DNA from 3 places in the Rhizobium sp. SJZ105 genome. Region 2 is predicted to be linked to each of the others. Evidence: predicted binding sites of a transcription regulator. Region 2 holds the regulator's gene; each other region holds the start of a gene.
What was found. The regulator LexA, encoded in region 2, represses DNA repair genes until DNA is damaged. The targets are predictions, from matches to a motif close to TGTTCNNNNTGTGTTCNG.

Region 1 (7,516 bases), 610 kb from region 2:
TGTCGTTTTCCGGGCTGCTCGGCGTCGTGAACGCTGCGTCACCTTCTTATCGGACTTGCGATGAAAGAAAGGCTTTTGCCTTGGTCCGATTTTCTACTATGACAAATCCGCTTGTTTTAAACGGCCCCTGTCCGCAGGCGCGCCCTCGTTTTCCGGTCTAGAGAAATATGTCGCATAACAGCTTCGGTCATCTTTTTCGCGTTACCACCTGGGGCGAAAGCCATGGGCCCGCTTTGGGCTGCGTGGTGGACGGCTGCACGCCCGGTATCCGCTTCACGCTTGCCGAGGTGCAGCACTGGATGGACAAGCGCAAGCCCGGCCAAAGCCGCTTCGTCACCCAGCGCCGTGAAGATGACATCGTCAAAGTCCTGTCCGGCGTGATGCTGGATGAGGACGGCGAGACGATGATAACCACCGGCACGCCGATCTCCATGCTGATCGAAAATACCGACCAGCGTTCCAAGGATTACGGCGAGATTGCCCGCAGCTTCCGCCCCGGCCATGCCGACTTCACCTATGACCTGAAATACGGCATTCGCGATTATCGCGGCGGCGGACGCTCTTCCGCCCGCGAGACGGCGGCGCGTGTTGCCGCAGGCGCAATCGCCCGCAAGGTGGTACCGAGCCTCAACGTGCGCGGTGCGCTGGTGCAGATCGGCAAACACAAGATCAACCGTGACAATTGGGATTGGGACCAGGTCGATCAGAACCCATTCTTCTGCCCCGATCCGGCCATGGTGCCGGTGTGGGAAGAATATCTTGACGGCATCCGCAAGGCGGGATCGTCGATCGGCGCGGTCGTCGAAGTCGTGGCGGAAGGTGTTCCGGCCGGCATCGGCGCGCCGATCTACGCCAAGCTCGATCAGGATATTGCCTCCAGCCTGATGTCGATCAACGCCGTCAAGGGCGTGGAGATTGGCGAGGGATTTGCCTCGGCCGAGCTTTCCGGCGAGGAGAATGCCGACGAGATGCGCATGGGCAATGACGGCAAACCGATTTTCCTGTCGAACCATGCCGGCGGCATTCTGGGCGGCATCGCGACTGGCGAGCCCGTCATCGCCCGCTTCGCCATCAAGCCCACCTCCTCCATTCTGACGGAGCGCCAGTCCATCGACACCGACGGTCGCAATGTGGATGTGCGCACCAAGGGCCGCCACGACCCCTGCGTCGGCATCCGCGCCGTGCCGATCGGCGAGGCGATGGTGGCCTGCACCGTTGCCGACCATTATTTGAGAGATCGTGGCCAGACCGGCCGGTTGAAGTGAGGTAATCCGAAATGGCCTATGATCAGAAACGTGTCGTCGACGCTATCCGCGCTTTCGAAGCTGGCGAGATCGTTGTCGTGACCGACGACGACGACCGTGAAAACGAAGGCGATCTGATTATTTCGGCGGTTCATTGCACGCCGGAAAAAATGGCGCTGATCGTGCGCCACACATCCGGCATCGTTTGCGCGCCCATGCCGCGTGACGAGGCAAAGAGGCTGAACCTCAACGCCATGGTGGCGGAGAACGACAGCGCCCACACCACCGCCTTCACCGTCAGCGTCGATTTCAAGCATGGCACGACGACCGGTATTTCGGCGGATGACCGCACCTTGACGGTGCGCAATCTCGCCAACCCGAATGTCGGCGCGTCGGATTTCACACGGCCAGGCCACATTTTCCCGCTGATTTCCCGCGAAGGCGGCGTGCTGATGCGTTCCGGCCATACCGAAGCGGCCGTCGATCTCTGCCGGCTCGCTGGCCTGCCGCCCATCGGCGTCATCAGCGAGCTGGTCAATGACGATGGCACCGTGATGCGCGGTCCGCAGGTTCTGGATTTCGCCGAAAAACACGGCATGAAGCATGTTTCGGTCGCCGATCTGATCGCCTATCGCCAGCGCAAGGAAACGCTGGTGGAGATGGAATCCTCCTTCACCATCCAAACCCCGTTCGGACCGGCCAAGGCGCATACCTACTCCCTGCCATGGGACCGGATGCAGCATATGGCGGTGATTTTCGGCGATATCCGCGATGGCGTCGATATTCCCGTCCGCCTGCACCCTGAAAACGTTGCTGACGACGTGTTCGGCGACCGCCAGCCGGTGCAGCACTATATGCAGAAGATCGCCGAAGAAGGCCGCGGCGTCATCGTCTATCTACGCGAAGGTTCTGTCGGCGTCGGCCAGGTGGACGGACGGCGCAAGGCGCGTGATCCCGACGAAGCGCACGCACAGGCCCGCTCCCGCGAAAATGAGTGGCTGGAAATCGGCCTCGGCGCGCAGATTCTCAAAGATCTCGGCATCAGCTCGATCAAGCTGATGACGACCCGCGAGCGCCACTATGTCGGGCTGGAAGGCTTCGGGATCAAGATTTCGGCAACGGATATCGGGTGATTTAGGGACGTCGCGAGGGCGCTTCGATTTGGCGTCCTCTCCGCCCGTCCGGCGTCATCCTCGGTCTTGTGCCGAGGATCTGCAGACGCATCCTATACATTTTTCGTTGCAGATGCTCGGGACGGGCCCGAGCATGACGGAAGAGGCAGGCTCAAGGCGCAATTACACATCCCGCCACCCCTCCAGATAATTCACACTCTCCACTCCCGTAAACTTCGCAAGCCGCGACAATTCCGCGTCTAGTTTCTCGAGCCTTCCCGCTGAGGCGCGCACGCCCGGTTCCAGCCACAGGCGGCGCACATCCAGCGTGCTGCGCTTGCGGTCTGCCTTCATGTCGATACGGCCGATCAGCCGGTCGCCTTCCAGAAGCGGGAAGACGTAGTAGCCATATTGCCGTTTCGGCTCGGGTACGAAGACCTCGATACGGTAATAGAAGCCAAACAGCCGCTCCGTGCGGTTGCGGTCGCGCAACAGCGGATCGAAGGGGCTCAGCACACGGACGCGGGACGACGGCTCCGGCAGGTTGGCGACATCGGCGCTGAAATCCGCAAAAGCATAGGACGGACGGGCAGCACCGCCATCGCTTGCGAGAAGCGAGACCTCACACAGTTCGTCACGGTGGCTCTTGACCCAGTCCCTCGCCTCCTGCGGGGTAACGAGATCAAAAAAGGCGGCGATTTCGCCATGGGTGGCAAAACCCAGCCGGGTGAGCGCCTGCCGGCAGGCCCAGTCGACGAATTGCGTATGCTCCACTTCGCTTTCGTGGTGCTCGCCGGGAATGACCCGCTCCGCCAGATCATAGACCTTCTGGAAATTCACGCGGCCGGATATGGCAAGCTTGCCGGTGTGCCACAGATACTCGAGTGCGGTCTTGGAAGGATGCCAGTTCCACCAGCCGCCGGACTGATGCCCCTCCTCCTTCAACTCACGCGCCAGAACCGGACCCGTGGCGGCGATGCGCTCCAGCGTCTCGGCGAAAGCCGCATCAAACCCCTCACCATGCCATTTGCGCCAGCGCTCCTGAATGATCGGCTCGCGGCGGCGGAAGCGGTGCTTCCAATAGGGGTAAAATTCGGTCGGCACGATGGAGGCATCATGCGTCCAGTGCTCGAACAGCGCGCGGTCCTTTTCCAGCAGTGCTGTCAGATGTTCGCGCCTGTAGGTCTGGTTTCGGGAGAATATTATCTGGTGATGGGCGCGCTCCACCGTGCCGATACTGTCCACCTGCACGAAACCGATATCGGTAATGAGCTGCAGCAGGCCATCCTTGGAAAGCGCCTTTCCGGGCGGAGAGCAAAGCCCCTGCCGCGCCAGAAAAATCCGCTTTGCCGCTTCGTTTGAAACCTTGATCGTCATGAAGCAGAAGGTATGACGGCTTTTTCAGGATTGCAATGTTCTTTTTTTGTTCTTTGTTTCACTTCTGTTGATGACACGATATAGAACCGGAAAGCGATAGAGGGATGCATCAATCTTGGAAATCCGTTTCGACACCGCAGGCGTCGCCTTCGAGGGCAGGCAGGCTTTACAGCCCGTGTCCCTGACATTGACTGAACGGCGTATCGGCGTGATCGGCCTCAACGGCTCGGGCAAGACCACCTTTGCGCGGCTTATCAATGGTCTGACAAAGCCGACGCGCGGCAAGGTGTCGGTGAACGGTCTCGACACCGTCAAAGATGCGAGAGCGGTATTGCAGGCAGTCGGTTTCATCTTCCAGAATCCGCAGAACCAGATCATCCTGCCGATCATACGCGACGATGTCGCCTTCGGCCTCAAGCGACTCGGTATCGGCAAGACGGAGACAGAAACGCGGGTCAAGGCCGTGCTTGCCCGGCTCGGTATCGCTCATCTGGAAGAACGGCGCGCGCACGAGCTTTCCGGCGGCGAATTGCAGCTGGCGGCGCTGGCCGCCCTGCTCGTCACTGAACCGCAAATCCTCATTCTCGATGAACCGACCAATCAGCTCGACCTCAAAAACCGCGCGATCGTTGAGAAGACAATGGCTGCGTTGTCGCAGGCGCTTGTCGTCATCACCCACGATCTGCCGCTGCTTTCCGGCTTCGATCGCGTACTGGTTTTTCACGAAGGCGAGCTTGTTGCAGACGCCAACCCCGAAGAGGCGGTGGCACGTTATCTGGAGGTTGCGTCGCGATGAAGTCCCTTCATGTCGAAGGCACGGGCTGGCTCTACCGCGTCTCTCCACGCCTCAAGCTCGTGACGCTGATGGTTTTCAGCATTGCGCTATTTCTCACCCGCGATCTGCTTTTGCTGGGATGCGCCGTCGTCGTGGCCGCCGCCATTGTGCGCGAGACGCGGCTGCAATTCCGCGAGATCGGCCTGCGGCTACGCCCGGTGATGCTGACCATTCTCCTCGTTGCCGCCTTCAGCTATCTGCTGCTTCCGGTAAACGATGCGAGTGTCAATCTTTTGCGGCTGACTGCACTGGCGCTCCTCGCCACCGCCGTCACCATCACCGTCAGCATTTCGCAATTCATGGACGAAATCGCGCTTGCCGCCGCCCCGCTGGAAAGGCTGGGGCTGGTCAAGGCGGCCGATATCGGGCTCGCGGTCGGGCTCGTCGTGCGGTTCGTGCCTGAGATCGTCAATCGTTACCATGCCGTGCGCGATGCGCACCGGGCGCGCGGCCTCCCCGTTCGGCTGGCCACGATCATCGTGCCGCTCGTCATTATGACGTTGAAGGATGCGGATGCCATTGCCGACGCCATTGACGCGCGCGGTTTCAGAGGCCAAAGCTGACGGCAAAACAACCATCCGGAGTTCCCGAGCCATGACGACCCGCGACCTTGTGCTGATCTCGCTGTTTTCCGCCATCATCATCGCACTCGGACTTTTGCCGCCGATCACGCTTGGTTTCATTCCGGTGCCCATCACCGCGCAGTCACTTGGCGTCATGCTGGCCGGTGTCGTGCTGGGGGCGAAACGCGGCACGCTCGCGGTTCTTCTGACCATCCTCATCGCCGCCATCGGCCTGCCAGTCCTCTCAGGCGGACGCGGCGGCCTTTCCATCTTCACCACGCCGACCACGGGCTTCCTGATCGGCTGGATTGCTGCCGCTTTCGTCACCGGCACGCTCTCGGAAAAACTCGTCAATCGCGGCCAGTCGGCTCTGACGCAGGGTATCGGTTTCTTCATCGCCAGCCTCGCCGGCGGCGTGGTCGTGCTTTATGCCTTCGGCATCTCCTATCTGGCGCTGGTGGTCGGGCTCGGGTTTGAAAAGGCGTTCATGGGTTCGCTCGCCTTCATTCCCGGCGATGCGTTGAAGGCCGTGCTTGCCGCCCTTGCCGGCCGCGCTGTGATGGTCGGTTATCCGCTTTTGCCGCAGCGCACTTGATCAGCTTATTTCGGGAGGATTAGAGAATGGCGACCCGTCTTTACGAACATCCGATCTTCCTTGAACACATCACGCCGGAAGGCCATCCCGAGCGGCCGGATCGGCTGCGATCTCTGAACATTGCGCTCGAACATCCGAATTTCGAGCGGCTGGTCCGCAAGCAAGCGCCGCAGGCCAACGAGGATGCCGTGCTTCTGGCGCATCCGGAGGAGCATCTGCTGTCCGTCATGCGCCAGATTCCCGAGGAAGATGGCGAGATCAACCGCGTCGAGGCCGACACCTATGTCTCGCCGAAAAGCCTGCAAGCGGCGCTGACCGGTATTGGCGCTGCGATGGTGGCGGTAGATGACGTGTTTACGGGTGCCGCCGACAACGTCTTCGTTGCGTCCCGCCCGCCCGGCCACCATGCGGAAACCGCAAAGGCCATGGGGTTCTGTCTCTTCAACAATGCAGCAATCGCCGCCCGTCACGCCCAGAAGGTGCACGGCGCAGAGCGCGTCGCCATCATCGACTGGGACGTGCATCACGGCAACGGTACGCAGGATATCTTCTGGAACGACACGTCAGTGCTGTTCTGTTCCACCCACCAGATGCCGCTTTACCCGTGGAGCGGCGATAAAAACGAAACTGGCGTGAAGAACAATGTCGTCAACGCGCCACTTTCCCCCAATACCGGCAGCGAGTATTTTCGCGAGGCGTTCAAATCCCGCGTCCTGCCGGCGATTGCCGATTTTTCGCCCGATCTCATCATCATCTCCGCCGGTTTCGACGCGCATCACCGCGATCCGCTGGCGCAGATCAATCTGGTGGGCGAGGATTTCGACTGGGCGACGGGGCGGTTGCTGGAAATGGCGGACAAATACGCCTCGAACCGGGTCGTCAGCCTGCTTGAAGGCGGTTATGATCTGGAAGGGCTGGCGGAATCGGCGGCCATGCATATTTTGAGAATGATGAAGGGTTGAAAATGACGGAAAATGCCAACACAGCCGATGTCAGCGGTTATTCCTTCGAAAAGGCCGTCGCCGAGCTGGAAAGCATTGTTGCACGCCTGGAGCGCGGAGACGTGGCGCTGGACGAGTCGATCGCCATCTACGAGCGCGGCGAAGCCCTGAAAAAACATTGCGAGACGCTGTTGAACGCCGCCGAAAAGCGTATCGAGAAAATCCGTCTCGACCGCGCCGGAAAACCACAGGGCGTGGAGCCGCTGGACGGGGAATAAACACGTCCTGTTGAACGGGGGCGACACAGCGTTCAACATTACGGCGCTCCCACGTCGTATCGTTCGTGGTAAGCTTGCGTGTAACGATACGAGGAGCTTCGGATGTCCTTCTTTCCCGGCAACGATCCTGTCGCGGGTGATGCTTTCGCCTGCGACGCCATCGAAAACCTCATCATTCCGCGCACCAGCGATATTGGCGGCTTCGCCGTGCGGCGTGCGCTGCCGACGCGGCAGCGGCGGCTGGTCGGCCCATTCATCTTTTTCGACCGCATGGGTCCGGCCATCCTGAAGGCGGGCGAGGCGCTGGATGTCAAGCCGCATCCGCATATCGGGCTTTCCACCGTTACCTATCTGTTTGACGGCGAAATCAAGCATCGCGACAGCCTCGGCACCGAACTGGTCATCCGGCCCGGCGACATCAACCTGATGACGGCGGGGCGCGGAATCGTGCATTCGGAGCGCACGCCGGAAAACCTGCGCGGCCATCCGCTTTCCATGTCCGGCCTGCAGACCTGGCTTGCCCTCCCCGATCATATGGAGGAAATCGCTCCGGCTTTTTCCCATACCGCCC
Region 2 (7,516 bases):
GGCAACGAGCGCATGTCGGAAACCAGCGTGTTGTAACCGAAGGACGCGCCGCGCTCGCACAACATCACATTCGGATTGCCGCTCTCATTGAGCTTGGCAAGCACGTTCTTCATGTCCCAGGGCGCCAGAAACTGGCCTTTCTTGACGTTGATGACGCGGCCGGTCTTGGCGGCAGCAACGAGAAGATCGGTCTGGCGGCTGAGGAACGCCGGAATCTGCAGAACGTCCACCACCTCGGAAACGACGGCGCATTGCTCTTCCGTGTGGATGTCGGTCAGAACAGGAAAACCGAATTCCTTCTTGAGATCGGCAAAAACCTGCATCGCGTTATCCAGGCCGATGCCGCGTTTTCCGGAAAGCGAAGTGCGGTTCGCCTTGTCGAAAGAGGACTTGTAGACAAGCCCTATTCCCAGCTTGTCGCAAAGCTCCTTCAGGACGCCAGCGATCATGAAGGCATGTTCGCGGCTTTCCATCTGGCACGGACCGGCAATCAGCGAAAACCGCTCGGTATTCGAGAAGGAAACCTTGCTGGCGCCGTCGCCGGCAGTGACTTTAAGATTGTTCGTAACGCTCATCATTTTTCCTCGAAGGCGAAGGCAACGCCCTGACCGGGTGCCGCGGGCACCACCAGACGGCCGTCCGCTTTTGCGCAGGACACGCCATTAGCAGCAAGCACCGCCTCTGTCACGGCAAGATCGTGTGAAGAAAAGACGATGCCCGCGCCGCGCAATCCGCCTTCGTTGCCATCCTGAGCATTCAGGGTCTGCCCGCCGAAAGGCGGTTTTCCGGTCAATCTGATGCTGGCATTGCCGGTCGCGAAAACCATATCACCGCCCGGAGACCATTTGCCTTCACAGCCAAACACCGTCTCGATCAGGCCCGCCACCTTCGCATCGCCGCCGGTAAACAGGACGATTTCACTGAGGCCGGTGACACCATTGGCGTGGCGCTCCAGCATGGTGCGATCGCCCGGAAGGGCTTGAAGCCGTTGACAACTGAACAAAAAGAAATCCGCGGCCGCCCCGCTTGCCGCAAAAGCCAGCCGGAACGCCGCCTCGCCTTGCGAGCCATCCGGCATCCGAACAGGCCGCGAAAACTCGAAAACATCGCCCGCCGAAAGGCCGGCTGCCCGAAACCGCTCATGGTCAACCAAGGCGTCTTCAGTCTTGGCAACAAGAGCCGAAAAACCCTCCTGCCCGTCCCGTTGCCGGAAGGCCACATCCCTGCCGGTGAATACATCACCCCTCTCTATTGAGGCATTATATTTAGCCGGATCAGCAATTGCGAGCGGCTCCAGATAGGTGCCATCGGCGAAAAATACGCAGGCATTTTGGGTGCCGAAAGGATGCAGAGCCTCCGGCGCAACCGTAAAGCCAAGACTGACGAGGCGCTTCACGGCGACGCCTATGACTTCCACGGGCAAAACGAGATGGTCGACGCTATAGGGTTTCGTCATGAAAATGTATCCTGCTGGCCTTCCGCTCGGAGCATGCCGGGACGGGTTTGACCGCACAAAAGCACAATTGCGTGCTATGAGGCAAATCATCACAGCAACGGATGGCACCTTCACGAAATTTTAGGGGATTGCAGAACACATATGGAACATATAGTGTTCGTTCTGTATTTGTTTCGCGACTTCCACTACGATTCTAAAGGGTGTTTTCCTCATGCTCACGCGCAAACAGCAGGAATTGCTTCTCTTCATTCATGAACGAATGAAAGAGTCCGGCGTGCCGCCCTCCTTCGATGAAATGAAGGACGCACTCGATCTTGCTTCGAAATCCGGCATCCACCGCCTGATAACCGCTCTCGAAGAGCGCGGGTTCATTCGTCGGCTACCGAATAGAGCTCGGGCGCTGGAAGTCATCAAGCTGCCCGAGGCTTATACGCCGGGTGCAAGGCCGCAGCGCGGCTTTTCGCCGAGCATTATCGAAGGCAGCCTTGGCAAGCCCAAGACGCCGGAACCGGCCCCTGCCCCCAAGACGCCGGCCAACGATCTGGGCGGGGCTGTCACCGTGCCGGTCATGGGCCGCATCGCTGCGGGCGTGCCGATTTCCGCCATCCAGAACAACACCCATGATGTGGCCGTGCCAGTAGACATGCTTGGCACGGGCGAACATTACGCTCTTGAGGTCAAGGGTGATTCGATGATCGAGGCCGGCATTTTCGACGGCGACACAGTCATCATCCGCAACGGCAACACCGCCAATCCCGGGGACATCGTTGTGGCTCTGGTGGATGACGAGGAAGCCACGCTGAAGCGCTTCCGCCGCAAGGGTGCCTCCATTGCGCTCGAGGCGGCAAACCCAGCCTATGAGACCCGTATTTTCGGGCCCGACCGGGTGAAAATTCAGGGCAAGCTGGTGGGGCTGATCCGCCGCTACCATTGATCTTATCGAACCGAACGTGCTCACTTTACATTAGGCGTCATCGTGAAGATGGCGCCTATATATGGTTTGGCTGTTTCCAAACGTGGCGTGCTTTAGCGGGTGCACGAGGATATGCGCCATTCAGCCTATGCGCGTTGCCCTTTCCAAACTAAGTTCCTGCTCCATAAAGATGCTTCGGTTTCGCTACAGGCGTGGTGGCGAATGGGCTGCTCGCTGTAATTGTCGAAGCGATCCCATCCGCTGTTTTTTAGCGACGTTGTTCTGTCGTGTTGCGCAGTCAGATTTTAGTAGTCACCAAAGGGTGACTTATCGCAAGCCGCGCTCTCAGTGACCCCACATCACCATTCATCAACGGCGTTTATGGGAGCCATGGATAATTTTCGATATTCCGTGAACGCTTGGCAGGTGTAGAAATACGCGTCATATCCGGGAGATACGCGATGTACGATCTTTATATAGCCAACAAGAACTATTCTTCATGGTCGCTGCGGCCGTGGGTATTGATGCGCACGCTCGGTATCGCCTTTGATGAAAAGCTCATTCCGTTCGGCGAAGGCGTCTCCTTCTCCTCCTTTTCGCCGACGGGCAAGGTGCCCTGCCTGGTCGACGAGGGTATGACGGTTTGGGAAACGCTTTCGATCGTCGAATATCTTGCCGAAAGACACCAGGGTGTCTGGGCAAGCGACAAGCATGCGAGGGCCTGGTCGCGTTCGGCCGCAAGTGAGATGCATGCCGGCTTTTCCTCGCTGCGCAATCTCTATCCCATGTCGGTGGGCATTCGGGTCAAACCCAGGGGCGGCGATGCCGGGCTTAAAGCCGATATAAAGCGGATCGATGCGTTGTGGAGCGAGGGTCTCACAAAATTCGGCGGGCCATATCTCGCCGGTCAAAAGTTCACGGCGGTCGATGCTTTCTTCTGCCCGGTTGCATTCCGTTTCCAGACCTATGGCAGCGCGGATCTTTCGCCAGCAGCGAAAGCCTATTGCGACCGGCTGCTCGCCCTGCCTGCCATGCAAGAATGGTACGAGGCCGGTTTGAAGGAGAGCTGGCGCGACGCTGGTCATGAAGAGGAAGTTGGCGAGATCGGCGAATTGACTGAAGATTTGCGCGCCAAGGCCCGATGATCCATGCTGGCGGCTGTCATTGCGACGCCGCCAGCAGCCGGATGATGGGCTGCGGCAGATCACGGTCGAAACGTCCGCTTTTCCAGTCGTAATAACGGTGCTGGCTCCAGGGCCTGTCCGTTCCGGCGATTGCGGCGCGCAGCCCGCTCGCCACACCCTCCTCCCTCTTGTTAGCAAAATCTATTTCCACAGAACCGAGACGCCGCAAGATGTCACGGCTGAGCAGGAGTGCACCCGAGCGGCACTGCGAAAAAGAGGTTCTGCGGGAAACAACGACGATATCGGCAATATCGCAGGCTTTTCCGGCGAAGCGGCCATCGTCCAGAACGACGATCCACTCTCCGCTTGCGGCGCTCGCTACGCACCATATGTCTTTCCTGCAGGTGAAGACGCCAACTTTGGCGTCTTTGAGCGCCGCCGTCATCTCGCGTACCACCACAGCCATGTCTTCGGGCGACAGTTTCGATCTCGAGTCAGAACCAGCAGTATTTGCCATGCTCTCACCATTTATAAAATCTGGCGGCACGGTTTTTTCCGGCAGCAGCAGCGCCCTTTGCCACTGGCCGTAAACGAAGCCCTGCGGACGGGCTTTTGTGGTTGAGACCTTGCCGTCCTCCACGAGTGCCACCAATTCGCCGTCCTCGTGAATCAATAGATCCGGTAGATCACGATAGGCCGTAACTGCCGACACGCCGAAGGCGAAGAGCAGAAACGGGATGCCAAGAAGCGCAAGCCGGCTGCGCAGCAATGTCAGCAGCAGGAAACCCACCGAAGCCAAACCGACAAACCAGCCATGCGGACGCCCAGTCGCTGCGCTGCCGCCCCAGGAGGCCACCTCGTTTGCAACCTCGATGACGAGTGCCATGCCATAACCCATGATCTTCAGGAACGGCGCGTCGAGCCCGAAGGGCATCAGCAGCATTGCGATAAGAGCGAATGGCATGACGATCAGCGACATGAGCGGCATCGCAGCCAGATTGGCGAACAGTCCATAGGTGGTGACACGGTGAAAATGTTCGGCTGAATAGATCGCCGTCGAAAGGCCCCCGATCAGCGACGTCGTGATAACGCCGCCAATGACCGCGCCCATCATTTCCGCCACCTTCAGCCATGCGGGCTTGCGCCCGATGAACAGCCGTTCGCGATCCGTACGCCAACGGCTCCAGAAGGCATAGGCGGACACAAGCGCTATAGTGGCGGCAAATGACATCTGAAAACTCGGACCCATGATTTCCGAGGGCGAGAAAGCCAGAATGATCAGGGCGGAAATGGCAACGTTTCTGAGGCTGAGTGATGGCTGATCGAAAAGGACCGCGATCAGCATCACAGACATCATCAGCCAGGCACGCTCGGCGGAAACGGCAAAACCGGAAATCAGATAATAGGCAAGCGTCATCAGCAGTGCCGCGAAAGCCGCGATCTTCTTGACCGGCCAGCGCTGCGCAAAGGCGGGAAACAAGCTGAAAGCCAGTCTCAGGCCAACAAAGAATATGCCGGAGGCCAGTGCCATGTTGAGCCCGGATATGGCAACGATATGGGCAAGGCCGGAGAGCCGCAACGCCTCCATCGTCTCCGCCGATATAGCCTGTCTCTCATCGGTGATGATGGAGGCGGCGAAGGCTCCGGCATCACCGCCGATGGTGGTGCGGATGCGTTCGGCAATTGCGCTGCGAAGGCCGTAAAGCCGCATATCGGCCCATTCCAACCAACCCTTGTCAGGCCTTGCGTCACCAACGGGTGATACAAGCGCATCCGGTGATTTATAAAAGAAACCGGTCGCGCCTATGCCTCTGAAATAGGACGTGAAGGCGAAGTCGTTCAGTCCCGGCAAGGCCGGGCCGGACGGCGGCGAGAGGCGGACCTTGCCGCGAAGGGTTGCTCCGAGTGCGATCGGCTCGCCTCCGCCACGCGAAAGCACCGATATCCTCTGCGGCGGACGCGACAATGTCGGGTCCGCTGTTGCGGTCAGATCGACGACATATCGCCAGTAGCCGCGTGCATCGACCTCCCGGCGCGCCACGGTGCCGGTGATGGTGGTGGTGACGGGGGTATCCAGCACCACGGTCCCTGCCCGTCGGGTTTCTAAATCGGCCAGAAGCATGCCGAGCAATAGAAAAGCGAAAGGGCCGCAAACCGCCGCCGCAATGCCAGCCTTGTATCTCACAAAGAGCGCCAGAACGGCGACAAAAAGAAATGTGGCAATCAAAATGACCGGGGAAGGCGTGGCATCTAGAGAAAACCAGAGTACCGCGCCGCAGCCGATGGAAACGGGAATGAAAAGAAAATCGTGGCCGAATGCGCGCTCCTCGGCCAGGCACATGGCGATTTTTTCGGCCACGGTAGTGTTGCGGTTAATCTCGGGAATAATGGCGGGAGTGTCATGTGTTGCCGCATCACTGCTTCGGCGGAGAGGAAACAGAATTTCCCGTGTGCCGGGCAAGTCTCCCTGCATCGTTTTAGCATATTCGAAATGCTGTTTTTCCCCTTGACCGAGCAATCCCCACCGCCCCTTGCCGCACCAAAAACAGGTTTGCAGACCAGCGCTCGGGATTGCAATCCTTTACTTTAACGATGCGTTGACCGAGATTGAATTGCTGCTGCCGGGAAAGCCTGAAGCAACGCGATTGCGTTTGCCGCAATGCACAATTTGACCTTTGGATAGCTTGGCATCCGCGCAAGGATCATATAGCTAATCGGTAGACGCTTAACCGCGGGGCGTATCTCAACGCCCCCACCCGCATGTTTTCGGAGGATCAGTATGACGGAAAAAAGCGCTACAGTGACACTTGGCGAAAAACAGGTCGAACTCCCGGTCAGGGAAGGCACGATTGGACCAAGCGTCGTCGATATCGCCACGCTGTACAAGCACACGGGCTCCTTCACCTACGACCCCGGCTTCACCTCGACAGCCTCCTGCGAATCCAAGATCACCTATATCGATGGTGACGAAGGCGTTCTTCTGCACCGCGGCTTCCCCATCGAGCAGCTTGCCGAACAGGGCGACTTCTTGGAAACCTGCTATCTGCTGCTTTACGGCGAATTGCCGACGGCTGCGCAGAAGAAGGACTTCGACACCCGCGTAACGCGCCACACCATGGTGCACGAGCAGATGAGCCGCTTCTTCACCGGCTACCGTCGCGACGCACATCCGATGGCTGTCATGTGCGGCACGGTCGGCGCTCTCTCGGCCTTCTATCACGACTCGACGGACATTACGGATCCGCACCAGCGCATGGTCGCTTCGCTGCGGATGATCGCGAAAATGCCGACGATCGCCGCCATGGCCTACAAGTACCATATCGGCCAGCCCTTCGTTTACCCGAAGAACGACCTCGATTACGCTTCCAACTTCCTGCACATGTGCTTTGCCGTGCCTTGCGAAGAGTACAAGGTCGATCCGGTTCTGGCCCGGGCCATGGACCGCATCTTCATCCTGCATGCGGATCACGAGCAGAATGCTTCCACCTCCACGGTGCGTCTTGCCGGTTCGTCGGGTGCAAACCCGTTCGCCTGTATTGCAGCGGGCATCGCCTGCCTCTGGGGTCCGGCACATGGCGGCGCCAACGAAGCGGCGCTCAACATGCTCAACGAAATCGGCACGGTTGACCGCATTCCGGAATATATTGCCCGCGCCAAGGACAAGAACGATCCGTTCCGCCTGATGGGCTTTGGCCACCGCGTGTACAAAAACTACGACCCGCGCGCCAAGATCATGCAGAAGACGATGTACGAAGTGCTGGAAGCCACCGGCAACTCCGACGATCCGATCATGCAGGTCGCGCTCGAACTCGAAAAGATCGCTCTTTCCGATCCTTATTTCGTCGAGAAGAAGCTGTACCCGAACGTCGACTTCTATTCGGGTATCACGCTGAAGGCGCTTGGCTTCCCCACGACCATGTTTACCGTGCTGTTCGCACTGGCCCGCACCGTCGGCTGGATCGCGCAGTGGAACGAAATGATCGAGGATCCGCAGCAGCGCATCGGCCGTCCGCGTCAGCTCTA
Region 3 (7,516 bases), 1.1 Mb from region 2:
GCCTTCGACATCATCGAAAAGGAAGGCAACGATCTTCTCGCCCGTTTCGCTAAAACGGCTGGCTGATCTCCCTTTTTGAAACCAACGATAGTTGTCGAGCCTCCTTTCCGCCGGAAAGGAGGCTCGCTCTTGGATTAAGGAGGCGCAAGCGTGGCCTATACATCGTCTCAACCGCGTCTGGCCCGGTTTCTATCCGGCCGGTCTGCAAAAACCGGAAAAACGGCGAAGGCCGCAGAAGCCAGCATGAAGCGCGTGCAGTTCTCCTCGTCCTACGTGCCCTATCTGTTTCTGGCGCCGCAACTGGCGGTGATTTTCATCTTCTTCTACTGGCCCTCCGTCCAGGCCGTGCAATCGTCGTTCTTTATCGAAGACCCTTTCGGGTTCGGTGCAACGTTCGTGGGCTTCGCCAATTATTCCGATGCCATCTTCAATCCGGAATATCTAAACATCGCCAAGTTCACGGTTGTCTTCACCGTGCTCGTTACTTTCTTTTCGCTGGCGCTCGGTCTTTTGCTTGCGGTCAAGGCCGATGCGGTCATTCGCGGCAGTTCCGCCTACAAGACGTTGCTGATCTCCGTTTACGCCATCGCGCCGCCGGTTGCGGGTCTCATCGGCATGATGTTTTTCGACCAGCATATCGGGCCTTTCGTCAAGATGGCCGCGTTTTTGGGCTGGGATATGAAGGTTGGCCTCAACTACTTCGATACAGCCTTCGCCATGATTGCCGTCGCGGTCTGGAAGCAGATCCCTTATAATTTTATCTTCTTCCTGTCCGGATTGCAGGGCGTATCCGTCGCCGTGCGCGAGGCTGCCGCCATCGATTGCCGATCGAGCGTGCGCCGGTTCTGGACGGTCATCATGCCGCTTCTGGCACCGACTGCCTTCTTCCTGCTGATCATCAACATCACCTATTCGCTGTTCGATACGTTCGGCATTATCGACGTGATGGTGAAGGACAAGGCCGCCAACAATCCGATTACGCTAGTCTACAAGGTCTTTCTCGACGGTTTCCGCGGCAATGACATCGGCGGTTCCTCTGCCCAGTCCGTCATCCTGATGCTGGTCGTCTTCGTTCTGACCATCATCCAGTTCCGCTTCATCGAAAAACGCATCCATTACAATTGAGGGAAAAGACAATGTACAAGACAAAACCCCTCGACCATCTGGTGCTGATCATCGGCGCACTGTTCCTGATATTGCCTGTCGTCGTGGCATTCATGACGTCCACCCATACGGCGGCGGAAATCCACCGCAGCGGCCTGACACTCGTTCCGGGCGACAATTTCGTCGGGACCTATGAAAAGGTCCTGACGCAGAAGGGCGGCTTTACCGGGCAGATCACCGGTCTCAACATGGTGCTGAACTCGCTGATCCTCGGCATCGGTTTTGCCGTCGGCAAGATCGTCCTCTCGATGATGGCAGCCTATGCGATCGTCTATTTCCGGTTCCGGTTTGCAACGCTTGCCTTCTGGATCATCTTCACCACCCTGCTTCTGCCGCTCGAAGTACGCATCATGCCGTCCTATGAGGTGATGAGCAAACTCGGCCTCTTGAACTCCTACACCGGTCTGATCGTGCCGCTTCTGGCGTCTGCGACGGGCACCTTCTATTTCCGGCAGTTCTTCAAATCCATTCCTGAAGAATTGCTGGAAGCTGCTCGCATAGACGGTGCGGGCCCGGTCAAGTTCTTCATTGATGTGATCATCCCGCTTTCCCGTACCATGATGGCGGCGATCTTCATCATCATGTTCGTTTACGGCTGGAACCAGTACCTCTGGCCCATGCTGATGACCACGGACGAGAGTTTCTTCACCCTGATGCGCGGCATCAAGTCGATCCTGCAAGTCTGGGTCGGTTCGCAAATCCCCGATTACAACGAAGCTTTCGCGCTTGCCGTTCTGGCCATGCTGCCGCCTGTGATGATCGTCGTGATCTTCCAGCGCTGGTTCATCAAGGGCCTGACGGAAAGCGACAAATAAGGAAACCGAAAATGGCCGCGATAGAAATCAGTCAGGTCTGCAAGGATTATCATGGCGGCGTGCGTGCCGTGCATCACGTCGATATCGACATCAGGGACGGCGAGTTCATTGTTCTCGTCGGTCCTTCCGGCTGCGGCAAGTCCACGCTCCTGCGTATGGTGGCCGGACTTGAGGATATTTCCGAAGGCACGGTGAAGATCGGTGACCGGGTGGTCAACCAGGTAGATCCGGCTGACCGGGATATCGCCATGGTGTTCCAGAACTATGCGCTCTATCCGCATATGTCGGTGCGCCAGAACCTGGAATACGGGTTGAAGAACCGCAAGACGCCGAAGGCGGAGATCGATGCGCGCGTGGCCGAGGCCGCCCGCATGCTCCAGCTCGAACCCTATCTGGAGCGCAAGCCGCGCGCCCTTTCCGGCGGCCAGCGTCAGCGAGTCGCCATGGGCCGCGCCATCGTGCGCAAACCGGCGGCCTTCCTGTTTGATGAGCCCCTGTCCAACCTTGATGCCAAACTGCGCGTTTCCATGCGCGGGGAGATCAAGCGCCTGCAAAAGCGCCTCGGCACTACTTCGATCTACGTCACGCACGATCAGCTGGAAGCCATGACGCTGGCAGATCGTCTGGTGGTGCTGAACGGCGGCCGCATCGAACAGATCGGCGCACCGCTTGAGGTCTATCACACCCCCGCTTCCACCTTTGTCGCAAGCTTCATCGGCTCTCCCGCCATGAACCTGCTGAGCGGCGAGTTGCATGGGGATAGCCTTGCGGTCGGGCCGTCGCTGATCGCGCTCAACGGTTTCGCCCCCGCCTCCGGCCCGGTTACTGTGGGCATGCGGGCGGAAGATTTCCGCCTGGCGGCGGCAGGTGAGCCCGGTTTTTCGCTACGCGTCGAGTATATCGAGGAACTCGGCTCGCAGCGTCTTATCCACGGCATGATCGGCGACCAGAACCTGACCGTGGCGTTTTCGCCGGAGGTCGAGATTCCGGCTACCTTGTCGGTCGCCATATCTCCAGACAAGCTGCACTTCTTCTCCAGCGAGACCGGCAAGCGCATAGCCGGCAAGGCGGAACAAGCTGTGGCGCAGCCCGTGCAGCTGGCAACGGCCTGAGTGGACGATAAGAAATCGGCGCGATGACTAAAATTGCGCCGATTGTCAAAACCGCTTCGTTACGATCCCGATGATAGAAGATCTCCAATATTTCACGGGGGTTTTCTAATATGCCTTTAAAGATGATGTTCGCGGCGGCTGCGACCATGGCCATCCGCACGGTGCCGATATTGCCGGCCTCTTTGCGCCGGGCAAAAGACGAGAGCGTGGTTAGCGCGTCCTGCACCGATTTGCGGCTGCAGCCGGCCCCCATCAACCCCGACTGGATAATTTCCGGCGATCCTCAGGCGCGCGCGGCGGATCATTCCAGAAGCGGAGACCGCGCCTCCAGCACAGCCATGTGGGATTGTACGGCGGGCGAGTTCCGCTGGTTCTTCGGTTGGGACGAGACCGTCTATATCCTTGAGGGTGAGGTGCATGTGACGGCGGAAGACGGCACAGTCAGTATCCTGCGGGTGGGTGACGTCGCTTATTTCCGCGCGGGTACATGGGCCACCTGGCGCGTGGATGAGTATGTCCGCAAGGTTGCCTTCATGCGCCGTCCTTTCCCCACGGCGCTGGCTCTGGCCTACCGGGTCAAGAACAAGCTGTTTGCCGGTCGTTCCTACAAGCTGGCGGCCTGAACTGGTAAAACACTCCGTCAGGTTGGGGCTCTGCGCAGCGCCACCTGCGGAATTGTGAAGGTTCAATAAAACTCACAAAAAGCACCCCTCGCAGCAGTTGCGTTTGAATGGTCGCTGCCCTACATCTTCAGGGTTTTCTGAAGCATTTCCGGGTCTCTTCCGGTCCTGCGGGGAATCGCGAACAGACGAGGCAATGGGCACGGCGGAACCGCGAAGCGTCCGCATGCTGCAAGAGGAAGATGCGCATGGCGAAGATCAAGAACGTCGCGATCCAGATGGATCATGTCTCCGGCATCAATATCGCCGGCGACTCCACCTTCGCCATGAGCCTTGAGGCGCAGGCACGTGGATACCGGCTGTTTCACTATACCCCCGAACGCCTCTCCATGCGCGATGGCAAGATCTACGCGACCGTCGAACAGATGGAACTGCGCGATATCAAGGGCGACCATTTTTCGCTCTCGGAGCCGGAGCGGGTCGATCTCTCGACCATGGATGTCATTCATCTGCGCCAGGATCCGCCATTCGACATGGCCTACATCACCTCGACCCATTTGCTCGAGCGCATTCATCCCAAAACGCTTGTTGTCAACGATCCCGCCTGGGTCCGCAACTCGCCGGAAAAGATTTTCGTCACCGAATTCGCCGATCTGATGCCGAAGACGCTGATCACCAAGGATGTCTCTGAAATCGCCCGCTTCCGCAATGAAATGGGCGATATCATCCTCAAGCCGCTTTATGGCAATGGTGGTGCAGGCGTCTTCCATTCCGCGCGGGACGACCGCAATTTCTCGTCGCTGCTGGAAATGTTCGGTCAGATGTTCCGCGAACCCTATATCGCCCAGGAATACTTGCCGGATGTTCGCAAGGGCGACAAGCGTATCCTTCTGGTGGATGGCGAGCCCGTGGGCGCGATCAATCGCGTGCCGGCGGAAAATGATGCCCGCTCCAACATGCATGCCGGCGGCCGCCCGGAGCCAACGGAACTCACCGCGCGTGAGAAGGAAATCTGCCGCCGCATCGGCCCCGCCCTGCGCGAGCGCGGTTTCCTGTTCGTTGGCATCGATGTGATAGGCGATTACCTCACGGAAATCAACGTCACCTCACCGACAGGCATTCGTGAAGTGCAGAAATTCGGCGGTGCCGATGTGGCAAGCTTGTTGTGGGATGCGATCGAGAAAAAGCGCGAAGCACAGGATTTCTGAGGCAATTTCCTCGCCACCTGCGTTTGTTCCGCGTGCACAACTCTATACAACTGAAATACACCGTTCGCGCGAAATTGTTCGCTTAATGTTCTTGTTTTATTCTTCGCTCTATGGCAGGTTACTTGAGAGTGGCCGCCATCGGGGCATAATGCTTTGATGTTGTGGCCGGTTTGCGGGGGCAGGCCATGGTGGCACGGGTCAATACGGTTGCATTTCAGGGAATAGAGGGTGTGCCGGTCGAGGTGCAGGTGATGGTCGCACCCGGAAAAGTTGGCATCCAGATCGTCGGCCTGCCGGACAAGGCGGTGGCGGAAAGCCGGGAGCGTGTGCAGGCCGCGCTCCACGCCTCCGGTCTGGCGCTGCCGGCAAAAAAAGTCACGGTCAATCTTGCGCCTGCGGATTTGCCCAAGGAAGGATCGCATTTCGATCTTCCGATCGCTTTGGGTCTCATGGCCGCGTTGGGAGCGATCCCGGCGGAAGCGCTCGGGCAATATGTGGTTCTCGGCGAACTCAATCTCGATGGCACCATCGGCACGGTTTCGGGCGCTCTGCCCGCGGCCATCGGTGCCAATGCGCTCGGGAAGGGTTTGATTTGCCCGGCTGATAGCGGGCCCGAAGCAGCCTGGGCCGGGGCTGGCATCGATATTCTCGCCCCACGCAGCCTTATTGCGCTTGCCAACCATTTTCGCGGCACCCAGCTTCTCTCCCGCCCGATGCCCGCCATCCGCGCCAATCCGGTCAATTTGCCGGATCTGGCCGATATCAAGGGGCAGGAGACGGCCCGGCGCGCGTTGGAGGTGGCAGCTGCGGGTGGCCATAATCTGCTGATGGTTGGTCCGCCCGGCTCCGGTAAATCCATGCTCGCCGCGCGCTTGCCCTCAATTCTGCCACCGCTCGAGGCTGCGGAATTGCTGGAAGTGTCCATGGTCCATTCCATCGCCGGCCAATTGTCCGGCGGCAAGCTGTCGGACCGCAGACCGTTTCGCACGCCACACCATTCCGCCACCATGGCCGCGCTTATCGGCGGAGGGCTGCGTGCCAAGCCGGGTGAGGCTTCACTTGCCCACCACGGCGTTCTTTTCCTCGATGAGTTCCCGGAATTTGCGCCTCAGGTGCTGGATGCGCTGCGCCAGCCGCTGGAAACGGGCGAATGCATCGTTGCCCGTGCCAATCACCGCGTCACCTATCCGGCGGACATCCAGCTTGTCGCTGCGATGAACCCCTGCCGGTGCGGCAGAGCGGGGGAGCCGGGTTTCACCTGCGCCAGAGGCCTACGTTGCATGACAGATTATCAGGCCCGCATTTCCGGCCCGCTGATGGATCGCATCGATATCCGCATCGACGTTCCCGCCGTCTCCGCCACTGACCTCATCCGTCCCATGACTGCAGAACCGAGTTCGGTGGTGGCCGCCCGTGTCGCTCGCGCCCGCCTTGCGCAGCAGGAGCGTTATGCGGCGGCGGGCTCTTCAGGCATTCGCACCAACGCTCGCTGCACGACAACGCTGATCGAAAAATATGCGGAGCCCGATGCTTCCGGGCTGCAATTGCTGCGCGATGCTGCCGAACAATTGAAGTTCTCCGCACGCGGTTATCATCGCATTCTCAAGGTCGCCCGCACATTGGCTGATTTGGACGGCAAACAAACTGTCGGGCGTATCCATGTGGCGGAAGCCATTTCATACCGCATTGCCGGTGAAAGACTGACGGCGGCGGCATAAGAGGCCTTCCTTCGCCCTTTACCGGCTAAAACAATTGTGCCGCTGGCGGATGGCCGGCGGCACAATCGGTCATTGCCGTCAGGCGCGCGTTTGCGGCCTGACCGAAGAGGAACGGCTTAAAGCCCAAGCCCTTCGAAAAGAGCGGTCGAAAGGTAACGTTCCGCGAAGGAGGGAATGATGACGACGATATTCTTGCCGGCATTTTCCTCACGTGCGCCGACCTTGATTGCCGCTGCGAGTGCCGCGCCCGAGGAGATGCCGACGGGTACGCCTTCCAGCCTCGCCACCAGACGGGCGATTTCAAAAGCGTCGTCATTGGTCACGGTGACGATTTCGTCATAGATTCCAGTGTCGAGGATCGCGGGTGCAAAACCGGCGCCGATGCCCTGGATCTTGTGCGGACCGGGGTTGCCACCGGAAAGAACCGGGCTGTCGGCTGGCTCGACGGCAATGACCTTCACCTCCGGCTTGCGGGATTTCAGCACCTGGCCTGTACCGGTGATCGTGCCACCCGTGCCGATGCCCGAAACAAAAATATCGACAGCACCCTCGGTGTCGTTCCAGATTTCTTCGGCCGTCGTCTTGCGATGAATATCCGGGTTTGCCGGGTTTTCGAACTGCTGCGGAATAATCGCGTCTGGCAGGGTTTCGGCCAGTTCCTGTGCCTTGGCGATGGCGCCCTTCATGCCCTTCGGGCCTTCGGTCAACACCAGTTCCGCGCCCAGCAAGGCGAGCATTTTCCGGCGTTCGACCGACATCGTTTCCGGCATGGTCAAGATCAGCTTGTAACCCTTGGCGGCGGCGGCAAAGGCTAGCGCAATGCCCGTGTTGCCGGAGGTCGGTTCAACCAGCGTCGTTTTGCCGGGGGTGATCTTGCCT

Region 1: FB593_RS05780 (energy-coupling factor ABC transporter ATP-binding protein) is a predicted target of LexA. The motif match lies at 3,770-3,787, and genes of this name have one in related genera.
Region 3: FB593_RS08045 (YifB family Mg chelatase-like AAA ATPase) is a predicted target of LexA. The motif match lies at 4,995-5,012, and genes of this name have one in related genera.

Annotation. Positions count from the first base shown of each region.
Region 1 is NZ_VIUP01000001.1:1,138,575-1,146,090, forward strand. Features, by position in the region: gene FB593_RS27470 (hypothetical protein) at 1-64, shown strand, start outside; gene aroC (chorismate synthase) at 168-1,265, shown strand; gene ribB (3,4-dihydroxy-2-butanone-4-phosphate synthase) at 1,277-2,377, shown strand; gene FB593_RS05775 (winged helix-turn-helix domain-containing protein) at 2,540-3,733, opposite strand; gene FB593_RS05780 (energy-coupling factor ABC transporter ATP-binding protein) at 3,849-4,529, shown strand; gene FB593_RS05785 (energy-coupling factor transporter transmembrane component T family protein) at 4,526-5,131, shown strand; gene FB593_RS05790 (biotin transporter BioY) at 5,163-5,726, shown strand; gene FB593_RS05795 (histone deacetylase family protein) at 5,753-6,688, shown strand; gene FB593_RS05800 (exodeoxyribonuclease VII small subunit) at 6,691-6,945, shown strand; gene FB593_RS05805 (pirin family protein) at 7,048-7,516, shown strand, end outside.
Region 2 is NZ_VIUP01000001.1:524,737-532,252, forward strand. Features, by position in the region: gene kdsA (3-deoxy-8-phosphooctulonate synthase) at 1-575, opposite strand, end outside; gene FB593_RS02670 (VOC family protein) at 575-1,456, opposite strand; gene lexA (transcriptional repressor LexA) at 1,668-2,390, shown strand; gene FB593_RS02680 (glutathione S-transferase family protein) at 2,831-3,514, shown strand; gene FB593_RS02685 (ComEC/Rec2 family competence protein) at 3,531-5,966, opposite strand; gene gltA (citrate synthase) at 6,273-7,516, shown strand, end outside.
Region 3 is NZ_VIUP01000001.1:1,592,420-1,599,935, reverse strand. Features, by position in the region: gene FB593_RS08075 (extracellular solute-binding protein) at 1-66, shown strand, start outside; gene FB593_RS08070 (ABC transporter permease subunit) at 151-1,125, shown strand; gene ugpE (sn-glycerol-3-phosphate ABC transporter permease UgpE) at 1,137-1,979, shown strand; gene FB593_RS08060 (sn-glycerol-3-phosphate import ATP-binding protein UgpC) at 1,991-3,091, shown strand; gene FB593_RS08055 (cupin domain-containing protein) at 3,202-3,714, shown strand; gene gshB (glutathione synthase) at 3,960-4,919, shown strand; gene FB593_RS08045 (YifB family Mg chelatase-like AAA ATPase) at 5,105-6,637, shown strand; gene cysK (cysteine synthase A) at 6,754-7,516, opposite strand, start outside.